DNA from 2 places in the Lentibacillus songyuanensis genome. Region 2 is predicted to be linked to the other one. Evidence: predicted binding sites of a transcription regulator. Region 2 holds the regulator's gene; the other holds the start of a gene.
The links. The regulator Rex, encoded in region 2, represses fermentation and respiration genes when NADH is low (regulators of the CRP and FNR family bind a similar motif). The targets are predictions, from matches to a motif close to TTGTGAAATATTTCACAA.
Positions count from the first base shown of each region.

Region 1 (13,836 bases), on a different contig from region 2:
ATAGAGACTGCTTTGTTTCACCAGGATGCCGATTTATATATTCTTGCTGCCTGTGATATGCCGTTTATTGATCAGCAGGTGTACAGACATCTAATCAAACAGTCAACTGATAGTGAAGCAGTCATTCCTGTCTATCATAAGCGAAACAACCCATTATCAGGAATATATAAAAAAACTGTCTTACCCGTTATCCAACAACAGCTGGATAAGGATATTCGTAAGGTAGACCGCATATTTGATCCGTTACGTGTTACCTACGTTAATGATTACGGAACCATTCCTGAAGCATCTGTTCAAAAGCATTTTTTTAATATGAACTTTCCGGAGCAATATGAATGGGCGAAAAAGCTATAGGTTGTCCAATTGGAAGCACCGTGTTAAACTAGTTATGTTACATATTGAAGAATGTTTAACTAATGGATTTTAATTGAGTGAAATAGCGGTATAATGAATAATAAAGAGGTGGGGCATATGCTTGCAAATATCGGGATACCAGGATTAATACTAATTGTAATTCTTGCGTTAATCATTTTTGGACCCAAGAAACTTCCGGAAATCGGCAAAGCTGCTGGTCAATCATTACGTGCATTTAAAGATTCTACTCGTGAATTGACTAGTGATATAACCGATGAGGTAAACGAAACAAAAGAAATTATTAGTGGGAAAGAATCGAAATAAATCATTCGGAGTGATAAATTATGCTTAGCAATATCGGGTTACCAGGACTGATTTTAATATTGATCGTTGCATTGGTTATTTTTGGTCCATCGAAGCTACCGGAAATTGGCAAAGCTTTTGGCAGCTCACTAAAGGAATTTAAACATGCAACCAAAGATATTGTCTCTGATGATGAGAAAAAGGATAACAAAGAGTAGTTTGGAGAATCTGGAAAAGAAGAAGGTGTAGGGGTAAACCTTACATCTTCTTTTGTGCTAACGTACGAAGGAGCGTAAGTCAATGTCTGAAGATCAACAATCTGTATCACCAACGGAAAAGGAAATGAATTTTACCGGTCATTTATCCGAGCTCAGAAATCGTATCATCGTCACCGCAGTATTCTTCGTACTGTTTTTTGTCCTGGGCTTTATTTATGTAAAAGAGATTTACGGCTTTTTTGTAAACGATTTGCCATTCGATTTAAACGTTATTAGTCCTGGTGAAATTATTTGGATCTATTTTACGATGGCTGGATTGATTGCTGTAATTGGAACCATCCCAGTGCTTTTATTTCAAGTATGGCTGTTTGTCCGTCCAGGTCTTACAAACGTTGAAAGAAAAGCATCTGTTGTCTACATACCAGCAGCATTTCTATTATTTATCGCCGGTCTGGTTTTCGGCTATATCATTTTCGTTAAGTTGATTTTACCGTTTTTACTGTCATTAAATGATGGAATGTTTAACGAATTATTTACGGTGGATAAATATTTTAAATTTGTATTACGGGTAACGATCCCATTCGCTATTCTATTTGAAATCCCAATTGTTTCCATGTTTTTAACTAGAATTGGCGTCCTTACTCCTGCATTCATGCGAAAAACGAGAAAATATGCCTATTTCATACTAATTATTATTGGGGCGATTGTAACACCACCGGATTTTGTCCTGCAAATTGTTGTAGCCATTCCGCTTATTTTGTTGTATGAGGTTAGTATTTATTTCTCCAGTATCGTATATCGGAAAAAACTGAAAAAACACCAGGAATTTATGGAAAACGATGGGGTGGAATAGGGAGGAAAAAGGAATGCGAACGTTTTATCATTACATGATGACATACCGTGGAAAGAAACAGCCGGATGACAAAAGCAGGCTGGCAGATTGGATGTTTTATGATCATGATTTCCCAAAGCAGGCAAACTCATATACGGAAGTTAGCAGCTATTTGGAATGGAATAGCCCATTTCCAAATGCATTGATGGTGTTTGACAAGTTATGGGATTTATATACCCAGGAGGAAGCATAGATGTTTTCAAAGCACTCCGGCCAGGTGTCGCAGGAGTGCTTTTATTCTGCAAATTTCCAGATAAAGGTTAAACAAACGTTTGATCAATTTATTAAATCGTGTAGCGTTGCGGTATATACTAACGTAATGAAAGTACTAACAGGCATATACCATTATTCGTTTCGATTTTACAAAAACCACCAAGAAAAGAAGCTTATTTGTTATAATTTGCGGTTGCCCGGGAAATATTACGTCTCCATTATTGCCAATAATAATTCAACAAATTGACATCTCCCCTGTCTATTCTTAATACTTGTATTCGTTATACTATAGGTATAAACTCCGAAAGAGGGGATACCATGTTTGCTGTTATGTTGTTAGGGTTGATTTTGCCTGGCGCACTTGGATCAATCATTGCATCTGAAGTCATGAATTAAACAAGCTGCTGACAAGCCTTTGCGTTATCTAACGTAAGGGCTTTGTCTTTTTGGTATATTATTCTTATTCAGCCTACACTCTTCACACATAAATACGTACAATAATCTAGATACTATATGATGAAAAGAGGGATTAGAATGGCATTCCCATTTCAACAGCCACCAACAAACTTTCCTCCCAGCCAAATGTCCATGTTCCCTGGCCCTGTTAGTCGTGCACCGGGAAATATGATGTTGCCGGGGCAAGGTATACCACCAGGTGCAGTTGCTGCGCCAAAGGGTAATTTTATGCAAAATATTCTCGGAAGATTTTTACCATCCGGGGGCGGGGCAGGTGTGCAACAAGCTGCTTCTATACCAACTCAAGCCGCTGCTACTGGTGGAGGACTTACCAATACGCTGAACAATGTTCAACAAGTATTGAAAGTGGTGCAGCAAACTGCTCCTGTCGTTCAACAATATGGACCAATGGTAAAAAATATTCCTGCCATGTTTCGGATGATGAAGGCATTTAACGATTCAGAGTCCGATGATGAAGATAATGCGGCTAAAAAAGATAATGTCGATGAGGAATCAAACACAACCGAAGAGACAACGGATAAGTCAACAGTGAAAACAAACGATGTCAATAAACATAGCGCCTCAGATCAAACGCCCGAAAAACAGAAAGAATCCGTTAAAAAAGAGAAAAAAGCAGAAACCATTACCGGGCAATCCAAGCCATTGTTATATATTTAAACCAAGACACTTTACTTGATTTTTGTACAAAAACACGAAAAAATAAAAGCAATCATGATTATATGGAGGTAATCAATATGGCAGCTAACGAACAACTCGCTACATTCGCAGGTGGATGTTTTTGGTGCATGGTTGAACCATTTGATGAGCGCCCGGGTGTAATTAATGTAGTATCCGGCTATACTGGCGGAACAACACAAAATCCAACCTATGAAGAAGTATGCACCCATACAACAGGGCATGTGGAAGCCGTACAGATTACGTTTAATCCAACCCTGATGCCATATGAACAATTAGTTGAAACGTTTTGGCAGCAAATTGATCCAACTGATGCCGGTGGTCAATTTAATGACCGTGGTGAATCCTATCAAACGGCGATTTTTTATCATAATCAAGAACAGAAAGAAATAGCAGAATCTTCCAAACAAAAATTTGCAAACAGCGGGAAATTTTCACGTCCAATCGTCACGCCAATTCTTCCCGCTAAACCTTTTTATCCTGCTGAAGCAGAGCACCAGCATTATTACAAGACACATTCCTTTCATTACAATTTATATAAAAAAGGATCTGGCAGGGCAGATTTTATCAAACAAAACTGGCATAAACCGCATGACAAAGACAACCTAAAAGAACAATTATCACCGATTCAGTATCATGTAACCCAGGAAAATGGAACGGAAAGACCTTTTGAGAATGAATACTGGAATAATGAAAAAGAAGGAATTTACGTTGATATTATTTCCGGTGACGTATTATTTTCATCAAAGGAACAATTCGATGCCGGCTGTGGCTGGCCAAGCTTTACAAAGCCGATTGACAAATACCAAGTAAAGGAAAACACAGATACGTCACATGGAATGATTCGTACGGAGGTACGAAGCAGACATGCAGATTCGCATCTTGGTCATGTATTTAATGACGGACCAAAGGAGCATGGCGGTTTGCGCTATTGTATGAATTCTGCCGCAATGCGGTTTATTCCAAAAGAAAAAATGGCAGAAGAAGGATACCAGCAATATATGTATTTATTTTCCTGAGATTAGTTAACGGTAATAACATTATGTAAACCAAAAAAGATAATGGAGAGGTTGCTATATGATCCATCTTAATTGGGAAAACAGGGAGACAATCAAACAAATCACCTGTATTCACACGGACGCCAAAAAATTCATTGTTCATCGCAAACTGACGCCTGGGAAAGTATATGATGTAAAAAATGAAACCGATGAATTTTATTTTATTATTGATAATAGTGAACGGATTGGTGGGTATTTGAAAACGTACTTTAAAGAAGAAAAATAACAGGATCTCCTGTTATTTTTCTGGTATAATTTTATTTAATTTTGTCAACAATTAGCATTGCATGTAAATATTGCAACAACTAAAATTATGGTAATGATGATAAATTTGTTGGAATAATCTTTCTTATCCATATAACTAGTGCTATAATTAATGATATTATATTATTCTAGGATTTACCAAATTTAATGTCTAGCAAAGGACTGAATGGGATGAAAAGAATATTCTTGGTACGTCATTGCGCTTCCGATGGACAGCATAAGGATTCTCCATTAACATATGAAGGGATTCGGCAAGCGCAAGTACTTTCAACTTTTTTCGATAAACAAAATATCACATTCGACAAAATTATTTCTAGTCCTTATTTGCGTGCGATTGAGAGCATCAAGCCATATGCTGAACAGGTTAGTACCAAAATCGAAGTCAATGAAAATTTACGTGAGCGAATTTTAAGTGAACAGCCGATTGACGATTGGCTTGACGTACTGGAGCATTCGTTTGCTGATCTTAGTTTTAATTTACCAGGTGGCGAATCAGGAAATGATGCAATCAAACGGGCCAATTCTGTTCTGGAAACCATTTACGCTAATGATACGTTAAAAAACGTTATCATTGTCAGCCATGGTAATTTGATTGCGTTGTTATTAAAGCAATTTGACGACGCTTTTGGATTTGAGCAATGGAAAAACCTGCGAAATCCTGACGTTTATGTGATAAATAGTGATCTCCAATCGCATACTATTGAATGCTTATGGGATAGTAACATATAAAGAAATAATGTTTATTAGGCTTACTCTAGTTATTTGTCCGGTAAATATAAAAGAGCGAGCATGATTCCAAGGCTTTCTCGATAAATAATAGAGAATTGTTCAATCGGCAGTGGGTTTACCCCGCTGCCTAATTCAATGGTAAAACCAGGCTTATGAAACGTTTTAATGAACCAGTCTTTATACCCTGCATAATTATCTAAATGACGAACTGCCTGATAACCGCTTACCCGGGCATATTCATCAACAATACACGCTGCAAAAGCAGGCTCTAATCCCGCAAACCCCCAATATATTTCTTTTCCTTGTGTATGAAATGCCATTACCTGTGAAAAATTCTTTCGTTTAGCCAATTCTGCCATCGCAATGGACTCCGGCTCGGATAACGCTGTTTGTCCTGGAAAATCCCTTGGACCAGGTAATACCGGTTTTCTTTCAGCTTCTTTTTCCCATAATGCTGGATATTGCTTATTTAAATCCACACCAGAAATATTTGCTTTCCAACCGGAAAAATCATTTCGTTTATGGTTTAAGCGATATACTTTTTCCTGATAGGGGCCAGCAGCAGCAGCGCCATTTAATACGAGATTCACCCCATCTGGATTAACCATTGGGACAATGGATAAACATGTGTTCATGTACTGGGACAACATAAAAATTCCATTGAGTGACGTATTATTAGTGAGGGCTAGTACATAGTGATTCAGGAATTTCAAGATAACAGAGGTGGTTATCCATTCATTGGCATGAAATGAACCATTAATATGTACATGCTTGTCTCCCATCCCAATCGTTAGTTCCATTAAATCTTTTCCCATAACCGATTGACCAATGGATTGAGCCTGAATAAACGGATAAATAGTTATCAGTTGCTCGATCGAATCTACCAATTTTTCATATGTATAAGATTCCCCATCTGGTACAACAAGATGGTGGATACGTTCTGGTATGTTCAATTGTTGACCGGCCTGTATGGTATAATACTTGATAAAAGGATTTACTAGTAGCAGTGCATCCATTGCAAGATGATGTTGTTTCGCAATTTCCCACAATGAATCGTTTTCGCAGGCGATATATTCTCGTAACCGATATCCAGGAATTTGCAGACATTGTCCAGCAGATAGTGAGCTTGCAGTAAGCTTTGGATTCGATTTTTCAATGAGAAGTGTCGGAATATCAAATAACTGACTAAAATACCATAATGAATCATTGCGCCGTACTATCACTTCCATCTGATTTCCCTCCTAATTCAATCTATTGAATATATTATGAATGAAATGTTTGAAAAATGAATTTCAGCGAAAATCTTGAAACAATTGGGGTAGTTCGGTACTATATTAGTATACAAATTTTACATTGATATGGATTTGTACATATATATCGGTATAAGGAAGGAGGAGATCCGTTTGGCATTTATTATTACATCCCCTTGTATGAATGAAAAATCAGGCGAATGTGTGGAAGTATGCCCTGTTGATTGTATAGAGGAAGGTAAAGATATGTTCTATATTGATCCAGATATCTGTATCGATTGCGGCGCATGTGAAGCGGTGTGTCCCGTTGAAGCAATATATATGGAAGATGAAGTACCGGAAGAAGAGACGAAGTATATCGAACTAAATCGACAATTTTTTGAAAATCGGTAAGCAACAAAGCCACTATAATGTTATAGTGGCTTTGTTGTATTACAAATAATTGCAAAGTTGGCAAAGTTATATGTTACCCATTCATTTCCACGGTACCATTCTCCTTATGTTACACGAACCCGCTTCTAAGATAATACGCTTACGATCTTGACATCTCCATTATCATTTTCCATCCCACTATTGGACTAACCCAAAAAGAAAGGATGAATCATATGAAAAATATATCAATTGAGGAAATAAAAGGATTTCATTTTGGACATACTCATAACAGCGAGGCGCTGACAGGCTGTACAGTGATTATTTGTGAATGTGGTGCGGTAGCCGGGGTGGATGTTCGGGGTGGATCACCTGGTACACGGGAAACAGACGTGTTAAAACCGGAGAATTTGGTTGATGAGGTACATGGGGTTTTTCTTTCTGGTGGTAGCGCATTCGGGCTTGATGTTGGTGGCGGGATGATGGCTTTTTTAGAGGAACACGATATTGGATTTGATGTACAGGTAGCACGGGTGCCAATTGTAGTAGGTGCGATTCTATTTGATCTTTATCCAGGTGATCCATTGGTACGTCCGGATAAACAAATGGGTTACGCCGCGTGTGAAAGCGCCTTTAAAAAAGAAGTGTTTACGGAAGGTAGTGTTGGCGCCGGAATAGGAGCAACTGTGGGAAAATGCTGCGGCTACGAGCATGTTATGCGTGGCGGGATTGGGGTCCATGCAATCGAAATTGGTGATCTGAAAATTGGGGCTGTCGTTGCGGTGAATGCGTTTGGGGATATTATTAACCCAGCAACAAATGAAATTCTGGCAGGGGCCTATGATAAAAAGAAGAAAGCATTTTTAATAAGCGAGAAACAGCTACAGCATCAGCCTCAAACAACCAACCGTTTTTCCGGAAATACAACGATTGGAACGATTGTCACAAATGCGAAACTTACAAAGGCTGAGGCCAATAAAATTGCTTCGATTGGTCACGATGGATTTGCCCGAACGATTCGACCGTCTCATACATTTATAGATGGCGATACATTGTTTGCCTTATCAACAAACGAGGTGCAAACCGATCTTAATCTGTTAAGCATGCTTGCAGTAAGCGTTGTTGAGCAGGCTGTGATGAATGCTGTTTTAAAAGCTGATCGTGCTGGTTCCGTTCCATCATCAACAGGGGTTCGCAGCCACTAACTCAACACCTAAAAACAGTATATTACGTATAATACAGAACAAATAATGTCGAAAATGTAACAACGTGACACATATCACACAGGCGTGACGATGTATTGTTATACGTTTTTTACCGTGGTATGCTTATATTGTTAGCCGATAATTGGAAGTTTTTGCTGACTACTTGTCGGGTAAAGTCGATTAAATCATTTTGATTACATTACTATACCAACCAAGGAGAGATTACTATGTCAGGACCTGCATTGAAACATGCGGACAGCCATGCCGCAATTCATGAAGCGGCATTAAATGAAGCGGCAGAACTAACAGAATTACTTGATCGGCTCGTTAAAGATGGACATGCTGATAAAGCTCTGGAAGTAGCATTTGTTACGCTGGAGCATTGGGAGACAAGAACACTTCGGCATGCTGATTCAGAAGAAGAAGGATTATACAAGGAATTAGCTGAAGCGGATCCTACTCTCAAAAATTCGATTATTGAACTAACTCGTGATCATGATTTGCTTCGTCTATTGGCAAAAGAAATCAAAACCTTACTTGATGAAGGAACCGTTACAGATACTGTTGTTCAACGATTTCAATCCTTAATACTAGTTGATCAGCTTCATAATCAAGCAGAAGAAAAAATTTTACCTGATCATTAAGCAATCCATCAGATAATATTTCATATCCATGGAGGTGAGATTCGTTGGAGAAAGAGGATAAAAATAATAGCAAGGAACGTTCACTAAGAATTCAATTTCCAAAGCTATACAACCATATTGCAGCCAAATTGGAAGACTATCATGTCCACTCGTATGATGTACAAATTAATGTAAAAGAAGAAGAATCATATCATTGCATCGTCCTTCACTATGGTAATGGATATTCACATCACTTATCCCAAGTATTTACGCCGAAGCAAATGTATGAAATGGATACCGAAATTACTGATTTTGTTCAGAAAAGTGTAGATACGATCAAAGAAGTCATGGTTGCGGATTACTTTAAAATGATGAAAGTATGAGTTTTAGTGAAATCTTGCTTACAAAGAAGGGAAAGATTTTCAATGTTCATGTTTGAAGAAGATGCAAATTTTGTTCAGGACCGAGAAGATTTGATTGCCGTACTCCGGATGCGATTCGGCGATGTACCTGCCGGGGTTATTGATGCTATTTACAAAATTAATGATATGAACACACTGGAACGTTTAATTTTGGTAGCAGCAAATGCCCCGGAATTAAGAATATTCCTTGAAGAAATGGAAGAAGGATCGGGTACATTTAAAATATTGGGAGAACGTTTCAATCCAATAGATTCATTACATGAAGAAGGGTGATTCGGTTGAGGAAAACAAAAAATAAGCTGCTTGATTCATTAAAACATATTAAACGCGGAGAACAAATTAATCAGCGCTGGACAGAAGAAAGTCAACGGCCACGCGCCTGGGAAGATATTTACCGCAGACGCTGGCAGCACGATAAAGTTGTCCGTTCCACACACGGGGTAAACTGTACTGGTTCCTGCAGCTGGAAAATTTATGTTAAAGACGGAATTATCACTTCAGAAACACAACAAACGGACTACCCAAGCACAGGTGACGATTTTCCGGAATACGAACCACGCGGCTGTCCAAGAGGAGCAAGCTTCTCCTGGTATACATACAGCCCGATTCGTGTGAAATACCCATATGTTCGCAGTGACTTATACGAATTATGGAAGCAGGAACGTGAAAATGGAAGCGACCCTGTCCAAGCGTGGGAAAACATTGTTACAGATTCAGATAAACGAGATAAATATGTAAAGGCACGTGGTAAAGGTGGATTCGTTCGGGCATCATGGAGGGAAATGTGTGAAATCATTGCTAGTTCCTCGATCCATACGATTAAAAAATATGGACCAGACCGGATTGCCGGATTTAGTCCAATTCCAGCGATGTCGATGGTTAGTTATGCTGCTGGTTCACGTTTCCTATCCCTACTTGGAGGAACCATATTAAGTTTCTATGATTGGTATGCCGATTTACCACCTGCATCGCCACAAGTATGGGGAGAACAAACTGACGTTCCAGAAAGTGCTGACTGGTACAATTCTAAGTACTTTATTATTTGGGGTACGAACTTACCACAAACAAGAACTCCGGATGCGCATTTTATGGTTGAGGCACGCTACAACGGAACCAAAGTTGTTGGGGTTAGCCCGGACTACGCCGAGTACGAAAAATTTGCTGACATCTGGTTACCGGCACGGGCGGGAACTGACGCTGCACTTGCCATGGCGATGACCCATGTTATTTTGAAAGAGTTTTACGTAGATAATCAGACACCATACTTCCAATCTTATGTGAAGAAATATACAGACTTGCCTTTTTTGGTAACGATTGATAAAGACTCCCGAAGCGGAAGATTTTTGCGGGCATCCGATATTGATTCAGAGGAAACACCTGAATTAGCCGAATGGAAAACAGTTGTTTGGGACGAAACGACCAAGCAATTTGAAATTCCAAATGGCAGTCAAGGGTATCGTTGGGATAAAGATAGTAAATGGAATCTGGAATTAGAGAAGGGAGATGGGTCAATAATTGATCCAGCCTTAAGTTTTATTGATGAGTCTGATGAAACGGTTTTAGTAAAGTTTCCTTATTTTGCGGACGAAACCGGTAATGTCATTGAACGCGGGGTCCCTGTAAAACACATCCAAGATAAAGATGGAAATAGGATCAAAGTAACAACTGTTTATGACTTAATGATGGCCCATACTGGCGTGAACCGTGATTTACCTGGTGATTATCCAGTTGATTATAACGATCCGAAGCCCTATACACCTGCATGGCAAGAGAGTATCACAGGTGTAAATAAAAATCATGTAATTAAAGTAGCCAAAGAGTTCGCCGATAACGCTGCCCGGACGAAAGGGAAGTCGATGATTGCCATGGGTGGAGGTACGAACCATTGGTATCACAGTGATCAAATCTACCGCGCTATTCTCAATCTTGTCCTATTGACTGGATCACAAGGCGTTAATGGCGGAGGCTGGGCGCATTATGTCGGCCAGGAAAAAGTCCGTCCGCAAGAGGGCTGGCAGCAAGTTGCTTTTGCAAATGATTGGCAAAAACCGCCTCGTTTACAAAATGGAACATCATACTTCTACTTCCATACGGATCAATATCGTTACGAAACGAAAACGAATCAAGATGGGTATCCATGGAAGAGTAAATATAATCAAATGCACCCAGCAGATATGAATGCACTATCAGCTAGACTTGGCTGGTTGCCATCCTATCCGCAGTTTACGCAGAACTCGATCGATATTGTCAACGAAAGCCGCAAACGGGGAGCAACAAGCGAGCAAGAAGTAATCGACGATGTGGTGGAGCAAATTAAAGCAAATAATTTAGAATGGGCAATTGAAAATCCGGATGATCCAAGAAACTTCCCTCGTGTTTTCTTTAATTGGCGATCGAACTTACTTGGTGATAGCGGGAAAGGGCATGAATTTTTCGTTAAACATTTAGTTGGTGGCGATAATCAAGTGATGGCCGAACCGGAAAATTCCTGGCAGCCGACCGATGTTAAAATTAACGGTCAGGAAGCACCGACTGGCAAAGCGGACTTGTTAATCAGTGTTGATTTCCGAATGACGAGCTCCGGTCTCTTTTCTGATATTGTCCTGCCAGCGGCGACATGGTATGAAAAGTTTGATATCAGCAGTACCGATATGCACCCGTTCATTCACCCATTTAATGCGGCAATTAATCCGCCTTGGGAAGCGAAGAGTGACTGGAACACATTCCGAGAAATTAGTAAAGTATTTTCCGAACTTGCTGAAAAACATTTGCCAGCGACTGAAGAACTGGTAACTACACCTTTGGCACACGACTCAGAGGGTGAAATTGCCCAGGCATTTGGTGAGATTAAAGATTGGCGAAACGGAGACATTGAAGCAATTCCTGGTAAAACAATGCCTGGAATGAAAATTGTTGAGCGGGATTACCCAAACCTGTATCAAAAATGGACCACCATCGGACCGCTTATCAAACAGGGCTACGGTGGAAAAGGGGTAACAATTCCTGGAGAAGAAGTGTATGACGAATTAGGTTCCCGTCTTGGCAAATCGAAACGGGAAGGTATCGGAAAAGATCACCCGGACCTATATACAGATAAACAGGCAATTAATGCAATCCTTTTAATGTCAGGGGCAAGTAATGGCAAGCGTGCTGTTGCTGGATGGAAGTCGCTGGAGGCTAAAACCGGACAAAAACTGGAGGAGATCTCTAAAGGACGGGAAGAAGAGGATTACACACTGGATGCAATTACTGTACAACCCCGAACAGCCATTTCAACACCGGTATGGAGTGGAATGGAAAAAGATAACAGGCGTTATTCGCCATTTACGGTAAATACAGAATATAACATCCCTTGGCGAACACTTACAGGACGGCAATCCTTTTATCTCGATCATCAGATGATGCTAGATTTCGGTGAAGGACTGCCATTGTATTTACCACCATTAAGCTATGGTCCGTTCCTGAAAAATGAAAAAGGAGTAGCGGAAGATGGGCAATCCTTAACGGTTAGATATTTGACGCCACACCAAAAATGGGGCATCCACACCATGTTTACCGACACGACCAACATGTCCACCTTATTTAGGGGCTGGCAAGTGCTCTGGATGAACGAAGAAGACGGGAAATCAATTGGGCTGGTTGATAACGACTTTGTGGAGGTATATAACCGAAATGGGGCGATCGCAGCACGAGTAATCTTAACCTATCGTATTCCACGAGGCATGATTTATATGTATCATGCACAGGATCGCACACTTGGCGTACCCGCAACATCGATTAACAAGAAACGTGGCGGTACCCATAATAGTGTGACTCGGGTAACATTAAAGCCAACCCATATGATTGGCGGATATTCGCAATTAAGCTATGGCTTTAATTATTATGGACCAACCGGGCACCAGCGGGATACAATTGCGGTTATCAGAAAACTGAAGGAGGTTGATTGGCTTGAGAATTAAGGCGCAAGTTGCGATGGTCATGCACCTTGATAAATGTATTGGTTGTCATACATGTTCCGTAACCTGTAAAAACACCTGGACAAATCGTCCAGGTACGGAATATATGTGGTTTAATAATGTAGAAACCCGTCCAGGTCTCGGTTACCCAAAACGTTGGGAAGATTCCGATCATTATAAAGGTGGCTGGGTATTAAAAAATGGTAAATTGCAATTAAAAGCGGGCGGACCAATCTCCAAGCTATTAAATATTTTTTATAACCCGGACATGGCGAGCATGGATGATTATTATGAACCGTGGACGTATGACTATCAAAATTTGATTAAAAGTCCTAAACGTGAAAATTTACCGGTTGGACGACCTCAGTCAATGATTACTGGTGAATTTATTGATAAACCTGAATGGGGGCCAAACTGGGATGACGACTTAGCAGGGGGATCAGATGTTGTCTCCCAGGACCCAACAGTGCAAAAATTACAAGAACATATCTCGATGGAATATGAAAATACGTTCATGATGTATTTGCCGCGTATTTGTGAACATTGTCTTAACCCATCCTGTGTCGCTTCATGTCCATCAGGGGCTTTATATAAACGGGATGAAGATGGAATCGTATTGGTCGACCAGGAGGAATGCCGAGGCTGGCGTTTCTGCATGAGCGGCTGTCCATATCACAAGGTGTATTACAATTGGAACACCCATAAGGCGGAAAAGTGTAATTTCTGCTACCCACGTACGGAAGCAGGACTGCCTACCATTTGTTCAGAAACATGTGTAGGAAGAATTCGTTATATCGGTGTTGTGTTATATGATGCAGATAAGGTAAA
Region 1 covers NZ_JBCLVH010000016.1:44,200-58,035, forward strand. Annotated here, with positions in the region: gene mobA (molybdenum cofactor guanylyltransferase) at 1-354, shown strand, start outside; gene tatA (twin-arginine translocase TatA/TatE family subunit) at 472-678, shown strand; gene WMZ97_RS15020 (twin-arginine translocase TatA/TatE family subunit) at 699-875, shown strand; gene tatC (twin-arginine translocase subunit TatC) at 958-1,728, shown strand; gene WMZ97_RS15030 (YozE family protein) at 1,742-1,960, shown strand; gene vrrA (VrrA/YqfQ family protein) at 2,515-3,114, shown strand; gene msrB (peptide-methionine (R)-S-oxide reductase MsrB) at 3,192-4,151, shown strand; gene WMZ97_RS15045 (DUF6501 family protein) at 4,210-4,416, shown strand; gene WMZ97_RS15050 (histidine phosphatase family protein) at 4,626-5,183, shown strand; gene WMZ97_RS15055 (M14 family metallopeptidase) at 5,213-6,412, opposite strand; gene WMZ97_RS15060 (indolepyruvate ferredoxin oxidoreductase subunit alpha) at 6,587-6,826, shown strand; gene WMZ97_RS15065 (P1 family peptidase) at 7,039-8,007, shown strand; gene WMZ97_RS15070 (hemerythrin domain-containing protein) at 8,235-8,651, shown strand; gene WMZ97_RS15075 (hypothetical protein) at 8,696-9,013, shown strand; gene WMZ97_RS15080 (hypothetical protein) at 9,056-9,325, shown strand; gene WMZ97_RS15085 (nitrate reductase subunit alpha) at 9,331-13,011, shown strand; gene narH (nitrate reductase subunit beta) at 13,001-13,836, shown strand, end outside.
Region 1: a site for Rex is predicted at 8,070-8,087, ahead of WMZ97_RS15070 (hemerythrin domain-containing protein). Genes of this name have one in related genera too.

Region 2 (8,932 bases):
GTTATTCACAGGTGCACAATAAAGAAAAATTATTACATTATCCACAACCTTTATGCAAACGAATTTAAAGTAAGCCAGCAAGTCCACGGCATATCATTTAACGGAACAAAAGCGGAAAGCGCCGTTTAAAAACGTGGAGATTAGAGCGGCGTAACTGAGATAAAGGAAACATGCCCCTGCAACAGGAGTAGACGTGAGCCTGAGCGACAGCCCATTCTTAGTCGGCCTTCCTTTTGTCCCCTGAACCGATGTTGACTTATCACAGGACACGACGAGAAATCTCCTAGTTTTTGACGCTTGGAGCTGGGCGAGGCCGTCTATCTATGAATAGTTATCCACAGCCATAAAAATTTATAATTTCCTCTAATTTCCTAGACGATGAAAAAAGCACCAGGTAAACATTAGATCCTGGTGCCTATTTTCTTTAATCCTCCTGTAGATCCGTCCATTCTTCCATCAACTGCTCCATCCTTTCCTTGAGCGCACTCGTTTGTTTCGTTAAATCTAATGCTTTTTCATGATCCTGGTAAATTTCCGGTTCGGTCATTTGATGTTCCAAATTAACCAGATCTTCTTCCAGTTGTTCAATCGTTGTTTCCAATTCTGTTATCCTGCGTTCGGTCTTTCTTTGTTCACTCAGTCGCTTTTTTTCCTGTTGATAGGTTGTGGACGCTTTTTCCTTTCCTGTTTGAACGACTTCATCGGTTTGACGTAAGCGTTCACGTTCTGCCTCTTCCTGTTTTTTCTCGATGTAATAGTCGTAATCCCCTAAATAAACGGTAGCACCATCCCGTTGCATCTCGACAACCTGATCGGTAATTCTATTGATGAAATAGCGGTCATGGGACACAAATATAATCGTTCCGGGGAAATCGATTAATGCTGCCTCCAGCACTTCTTTGCTATCAATATCCAGATGGTTTGTTGGTTCATCAAGGACTAACAGGTTTGCTTGCTGCATCATGAGTTTTGCCAGCGAAAGCCTCGCTTTTTCGCCACCGCTTAAGGAATGTACCTGTTTTAACACGTCATCCCCGGAAAATAGGAAGTTTCCTAGAACAGTACGAATGTCTCGCTCGTTTACGCTAGGATGTTCGTCCCATAGCTCCTGGAGTATGGTTTTTGTTGGTGTTACGTTGGTCTGTTCCTGATCATAATAGCCAATTTGTACGCCGGTGCCAATTTGAATGGTTCCGTGGTTTGGCTTATATGTGCCGAGTATGGTTTTAAGCAGGGTAGTTTTCCCTACACCATTTGGACCGACCAGCGCAACACGGTCTCCCCGGTTGACGCAAAGATTCACATGTGAGAATAACGCTCGCTGCTCATCTTCATAGCGAAAAGAAACATCGTCCAGCTTTAGTACGTCATTTCCACTTCGGCGAGTGATGGTAAATGAGAAATTTGCGGAGGATTCATCACCAGCGGGTTTGTCCATTTTTTCCATCTTCTCTAACTGCTTCCTGCGTGATTGTGCGCGTTTTGTGGTGGAAGCCCGGACAATATTTTTTTGGATAAAAGACTCCATTCGCTTGATTTCGGTCTGTTGTTTTTCAAATTCCTTCATCTCTTGTTCAAAATTTAAAGCTTTTTGTTCAAGAAATTTGCTGTAGGTCCCATGATATTTTTTGGTTCGGTGATAGGAGATTTCGTAAACGATCGTAACGGTTTTATCCAGGAAATATCGGTCATGGGAAACGATGGTTACTGCTCCGGGATAATTGGTCAAATAATTTTCCAGCCATGCCAGTGTATCAATGTCGAGATGGTTGGTTGGCTCATCCAGGATCAACAATTCTGGTTTCATTAAAAGCAATTTCCCCAATGCCAGACGTGTTTTCTGGCCTCCACTTAATTCATTAATCGGTGTTGCATCATCATAATCGAGAAAATGGAGACCAGCCAGTACGGATTTAATATCTGTTTCATAGCGATATCCGCCACCAGCTTCAAATGCCTGTTGTTTGTTATCGTATTCTTTCAACAGCTGGTCATATTCTTTCGTTGACATGGAGGCTGCGTTTGCCATTTGCTCTTCCATACGCCGTAACTGTTTTTCCTGTTCCATTAAATGCTGAAAAACCGTAAGCATTTCCTCCCATATTGTTTTATCGGACTCCAGTCCAGTATGCTGTGACAGGTAGCCAATGGAAAGATCTTTCGGTTTGTGTATTTCTCCATCATCATACGAGAGCTCTCCAGCCATAATTTTCAATAGTGTTGACTTTCCTGCGCCGTTCCTCCCAACAATCGCAATTCGGTCTTTGTCTTGTATTTCCAGCTTTATATTAGATAAAATTTGCTCCGCACCAAAGGATTTGGAGATGTCATTTAACTGCATGATAATCATTTCGTTCACCTCATCCACAATAGTGTATCGTATTATTGGCATGTTAGAAAGGGGGATGGTTAAATCTCTCCTTTAACCGGGCACTTCTGCTTTTAAAATCTTTGTGAATTTAATCACGACTTATTGATTCTTTTCTGATAAACTAAGAGATGTAGGCAACGAATAGTGAAATGGGGTTGAGCAAATGGCAGATTTCACCCACTTTAATCAACAAGGTCGCGCCCGAATGGTTGATATAAGTGAAAAGGCTGAAACAGAACGGACAGCTATTGCAGCGTCTAGTGTAAAGGTCTCAGAAGAAATTTATCAAAAAATCAACGATAATCAAATAGAGAAGGGGGATGTGCTGGCGGTAGCACAAGTGGCTGGAATCATGGCTGCTAAGAAAACGTCAGACTGGATCCCTATGTGTCACCCATTGCCATTAAAAGGAATTGATATTACGTTTGATTGGCATATGGATGGGGGCAGGTTTGAATTATGTATTAAAGTATTTGTGAAAACAAAAGGAAGTACAGGTGTAGAAATGGAGGCACTAACTGCCGCTTCTGCAACTGCATTAACGATTTATGATATGTGCAAAGCGATTGATAAGGGAATGATCATCGGGGAAACTTGTCTTTTAGAGAAAAAAGGCGGGAAATCTGGGGATTACTATCGCGAACGGGAAGGAGAGTAAGATGGAACAGCATAAAATTCCACAAGCAACAGCAAAACGACTACCGTTATATTATCGATTTTTAAATAATTTACATCATCAAGGGAAAACACGGGTTTCATCGAAGGAATTAAGCGATGCGGTCAAGGTTGATTCCGCAACGATTCGACGGGATTTCAGTTATTTTGGGGCATTGGGTAAAAAGGGATATGGTTACAATGTCGAATATTTGCTTGGGTTCTTTCGGAAAACGTTGGATCAGGATGAGATGACCAAGGTTGCGTTAATTGGTGTCGGCAACCTCGGGACGGCATTTTTACATTATAACTTTATGAAAAACAATAATACGAAAATCGTCATGGCGTTTGACACGAATGCAAGCAAAGTAGGAACAGACGTTGGCGGGGTGCCTGTTTATCATATTGATGAACTGGAGGACAAGCTAAATGACGTCAAGGTTGCCATCTTAACCGTTCCAGCCAGTGAAGCGGACGGAATCACCGAACGACTTGTGGAACAGGGAATTGCCGGGATTCTTAACTTTACCCCGGCGAGGATTACGGTTCCAGAGAGTATTCGGGTGCACCACATTGATTTGGCTGTTGAACTGCAATCCCTTGTGTATTTTTTAAAGCATTACCCTTTGGACTAACGATGAACATCGCGTTAGTCTTTTTTTTGGGGATAAAATGAACAAATTAGGTTATGTATCATACAGTATATTAGTCATCTTTTGTTGAAACAGTTTATACATGGGGACAGCAAGATAAAGATGGGAAAAGGATTTGATTGGAAATGGCAGTTGTGCAGACGGGGAAGTGGCTTGAAGAATATCTCACGAAGAAGGAGAAGGAAACATCACGAGCAAAGATCAGAAAAATTCAGCAGGAGCAAATCAGTAAACGACTTATCTCCTATTTCCAACCTGCAACAGCGGCAGAGATTCATATGCATCTATTGGTAAACGGCCTCTTTTCGCCAAGTTCAAATGATAAAGCAATTATCCAATCATTGGTTGAAAATAAGTGTTGGGACACGATAAAGACGTTGCTTGCCAAGCTCCGTAAAGATTGGGACGGTCCAGATGTACCCGTGTTTATTTTCCCCTCTGATGAACAAAACCGGAGTCTCCAGACTGATTTTAATGGATTATCTGGTTTATCCTACGAAGATAAGGTTTTTTTATTCATTACCCGACACAATAAAAAAGTAGAGTTGGAGAAACTGCTGACACATGAATACAATCACGTATGCCGGCTCCAATATTTGAATAAGCGGGATTCAAAGGTCGATATACTGGATTCCATTGTCCTGGAGGGCTTAGCCGAAATGGCTGTTCAGGAGCGGCTAGGGCAGGAGCATATTGCTCGTTGGGCAACCATTTATTCATCTAGTACGGCTCAACGACACTGGGAGAAGTGGTTGAAATCAAATCTATCCGTGAAAAAAACACAGCGTCGACATGTTGAATTGTTGTATGGAAATGGCTTTATTCCAAAATGGGCTGGCTATAATGCGGGATATCATATGGTGTCGTCGTATATGAAAAACACCGAAAGAACGATAAAGTCAACATTGGATGTACCAGCGGAAACCATTCTTGAGATGTCGGATTTTTCAAGGTAAGATCAAAAAGTCCGCCATTGTAGCATAGCAGACTTTTTGATAACATTTTGTGGGCGAAAGGAAAGAGGAATTTAAACGAATAGGATTACCAGAAGAATAAAGGGCTAAATGCTGCGATGGCGGTAAGGGCGATTCCCGAGGCAAAACCAAGGCCGAAGCCGCCCCAGCCGCCACCCCAACCCCATCCACCATATCCGTAGCCGAATCCACCAAGATTTCTATTTCCCATTGGACGCAGGTATACATGGGTATTATTGACACGATCAATTACCCCACGATGTATCCGGCCATCCCTTGTTCTGATTTGAACAGGTCTACCAACACATCGCATGCATTGATGGTAATAAGGATTTACAGGCATCTTTGAATTTACTCCTTTCATGAACAATATTGATTTATATGATTGTGTGTATCTACAACAAAGGTGAAAAAACGAAGCATTCCACTGCTGTAATATTACCTTATGCAGTTATCCCCCTTCTGATTGGACAAAAAGCTCAATATTGCTTAAAAAACAGGAACGGGAAGTGAAACAATGGAAAGCTACACCTATCATGATTTACTGGCGTATCTCGGGGTGGGCGGGGCGCATCCGGGTGGCTTGGCAGTTACGAAAGAAATCTTACGGGATCTTCCTATTAAACCAACGGACCATATTCTTGATGCAGGTTGCGGGACGGGGCAAACGGCAGCTTATTTAGTAAACACATATGGTTGTCATGTAACAGCTATCGATCAGCATCCCATGATGGTTGAGAAGGCACGAGAACGGTTTAGCAATCAAAAGAACCAGGTCGATTTGCTGGAGGGAAATGTAGAAGCAATGGATTTAGAAACAGGATCGTTTGATTTCATTGTCGTGGAGTCGGTAACCGTCTTCACCACTATTCGAAAGACGGTGAACGAATACGCCCGCCTTTTGCGTAAGGGCGGTATTCTCCTTGATCTGGAAATGACTGCAGGCTTCCCTTTTGCTAAGGAAGAAATCGATGAATTCCAATCATTATATGGTATACGAGAGGTCCCGGGACAAGCGGAATGGATGCAGCTGTTTAAAACGGCCGGATTTCACACTGTGGCTATCGTCAAGGAACATACGGTTGCTGAAGCGGTAAATGAGGAGTCTTTTCAGGCCGATGCGGTTTTTGACCAGGAAATAGACTTATCCGAACCACTTGATCCTGTGTTATATGAAATTTGGTTTCAGCATCAAGCGTTAACACAAAGATTTGCCGATGTATTAAAATATGTTGTGTATAAGGCGGAATTATAAGCTTTAAAAAACAAGAAGGGAGAATAATCACCCCTTCTTGTTTTTACGTGTAAGCCGAAAATGAATCAGCATTAAGCGTATGGAGACACCAAATTGGAGGGTAGCAATGATTGCCAGTATGATTGTGGAAGTATTCCAAATGGTATCGTTAGCTGTTAATGTTGCAATATACGTGAATAAAAGTCCCATTAAAAAGTAAATAATGGACATTACTTTCGGTGATGGTTGCATAATATCCTCCAAACATAAAGCTTTTTCAGGTAGGTTTGTTACAGTGTTTAATGCATGCCGATAAGAATCATTTGGGCTTTATCGACTTGCTCCATCATTTTTTCAAGTTCTTCCGGTGAGAACAGAAGCTGAATCATGACGGAAACGGTGTTGAGTGTCATATGTATCAGGATGGGTGCGATAATCCGCTTGGTTTTTACATAGACAAACGCAAATACAAAACCCATGGAGGCATAAACAAGAATATGTTCCGGTTCCTGATGAATGATCGCAAATATTAAGGCAGATAATAAAGCGGCGAAAAAGAAGTTCATCCGTTTATAGAACCAGCCGAAAATGATTTTCCGAAAAATAATCTCTTCCAGAATGGGTGCAATCAATGCTGGGATGATAACAAATAAAGGATAAGAACGTGATATTGTGATGATCTGATCCGTGTTTTTGGAGTCAACAGTAATCCCAAACACATTCATTTCGATCAGTGTTGCAATGTATTGAGAAATGTAGGCTAACACAATACCAGCAACTATCCAGGCGATGGTGGTTCCCCAATCGGTTGTGTTGCGGTCTTGACTTGCTTGCATAGCGGGTTTCATTAACAATAAGGTAACCACAAGCCCTACGATAAAGCTGAAGATTGTCCAGTAAATCGATATGTTTATTTTGCTAAAGGGGGTAAGGGCGTGTATGAGTGGGACAGCAATGATAACCGAAAATTGCATGACAATATAGGTTAGAATGACGTACCAATATCTTCTCGTCAAAATAAAACGACTCCTTTTGTATGTAGTGAGATCATAATAGTGTATGCGTTGATTAAGGTATCTATTAGCGGTATTTTCAAAGACCTATTCCATATCTTAGCATATTTTTCTCTTTGGTAGTAATGATACTGTCGCTTGTGTCGATTTTTGTCAATCAAAGGAAGTGAAAAAAAAGTAGACAATGCTTGCATTTTTTTGCTGTATTATTTATTATATTAAGTGGAATTAGCACTCACCATCAATGAGTGCTAATAAATCAAAAATACATTATAGAATCGAATTAAGGAGGTTGTCTACATTGATCAAACCACTAGGAGATCGTGTTGTAATCGAGCTTGTTGAACAAGAAGAAAAAACTGCAAGCGGTATCGTACTTCCAGACTCTGCTAAGGAAAAACCACAAGAAGGGAAAGTTGTTGCTGTCGGTTCCGGACGTGTAACCGATAATGGGGAAAAAGTAGCCCTTGAAGTGGCAGAAGGTAATTTGGTTATTTTCTCTAAATTTGCAGGTACGGAAGTGAAATATGAAGGCACTGAATACTTAATTCTTCGCGAAAGTGACATTTTAGCTGTTATTGGCTAAAAATTTATCGTATACAAATTTAAGGAGGGCATTTAAAGATGGCTAAGGAAATTAAATTTTCAGAAGACGCTCGCCGTGCAATGCTTCGCGGTGTTGATACATTAGCAGACGCAGTTAAGGTAACATTAGGGCCAAAAGGTCGTAACGTTGTTTTAGATAAAAAATTCGGTTCCCCATTAATCACCAATGATGGTGTAACGATCGCGAAGGAAATCGAATTGGAAGATCACTTTGAGAACATGGGTGCACAGCTTGTATCTGAAGTAGCATCTAAAACAAATGATGTTGCCGGTGATGGTACAACAACGGCAACAGTACTTGCCCAATCCATGATTCGTGAAGGCTTGAAAAACGTTACATCTGGTGCTAATCCTGTCGGTGTTCGCCGTGGTATCGAAAAAGCGGTTGAAGCAGCTGTTGCAGAATTAAAAACCAATTCTAAGCCAATCGAATCAAAAGAATCCATTGCTCAAGTTGCTTCTGTTTCTTCTGACGATAAAGAAGTGGGTAACCTGATTTCAGAAGCAATGGAACGCGTTGGTAATGATGGTGTTATCACGATTGAAGAATCAAAAGGTTTCAACACAGAATTAGAAGTTGTTGAAGGTATGCAATTTGATCGTGGTTACGCATCTCCATACATGGTAACTGACCAGGATAAAATGGAAGCAGAATTAGAAAATCCTTATATCTTTATTACAGATAAAAAAATCAGCAACATCCAGGAAATCCTTCCTGTACTTGAACAAGTTGTACAACAAGGTAAGCCACTTCTTTTAATTGCGGAAGATGTGGAAGGGGAAGCACTAGCAACATTAGTGTTGAACAAGCTTCGCGGTACATTCAATGTTGTAGCTGTTAAAGCACCTGGGTTCGGTGACCGTCGTAAAGCAATGCTTGAAGATATTGCGGTATTAACTGGTGCGGAAGTTATTACCGAAGACCTTGGTTTGGATCTTAAAAACGCAACGATTGAACAATTAGGCCGTGCTTCCAAAGTTGTTGTTACGAAAGACAATACAACCGTTGTTGAAGGTTCTGGAAATCCTGAAGCAATTTCTTCCCGTGTGACACAAATTCGTGCTCAAGCAGAAGAAACTACTTCTGAATTTGACAAAGAAAAACTGCAAGAACGTCTTGCTAAACTATCTGGTGGCGTAGCAGTTATCAAAGTTGGGGCTGCAACCGAAACCGAATTGAAAGAGCGTAAACTTCGCATTGAAGATGCTTTGAACTCTACTCGTGCAGCTGTTGAAGAAGGTATCGTTTCTGGTGGTGGTACAGCACTCGTCAACGTATACAACAAAGTTAACGGATTGTCACTGGAAGGTGACGAAGCAACAGGTGCTAGCATCGTTCTTCGTGCACTGGAAGAACCAGTACGCCAAATCGCGCACAACGCTGGTCTGGAAGGATCAATCGTTGTTGAACGCTTAAAAGGTGAAAA
Region 2 covers NZ_JBCLVH010000017.1:4,174-13,105, forward strand. Annotated here, with positions in the region: gene WMZ97_RS15330 (ABC-F family ATP-binding cassette domain-containing protein) at 425-2,350, opposite strand; gene moaC (cyclic pyranopterin monophosphate synthase MoaC) at 2,535-3,029, shown strand; gene WMZ97_RS15340 (redox-sensing transcriptional repressor Rex) at 3,031-3,660, shown strand; gene WMZ97_RS15345 (DUF2268 domain-containing protein) at 3,804-4,634, shown strand; gene WMZ97_RS15350 (hypothetical protein) at 4,720-4,995, opposite strand; gene WMZ97_RS15355 (class I SAM-dependent methyltransferase) at 5,170-5,907, shown strand; gene WMZ97_RS15360 (YdiK family protein) at 5,935-6,138, opposite strand; gene WMZ97_RS15365 (CPBP family intramembrane glutamic endopeptidase) at 6,186-6,902, opposite strand; gene groES (co-chaperone GroES) at 7,201-7,485, shown strand; gene groL (chaperonin GroEL) at 7,524-8,932, shown strand, end outside.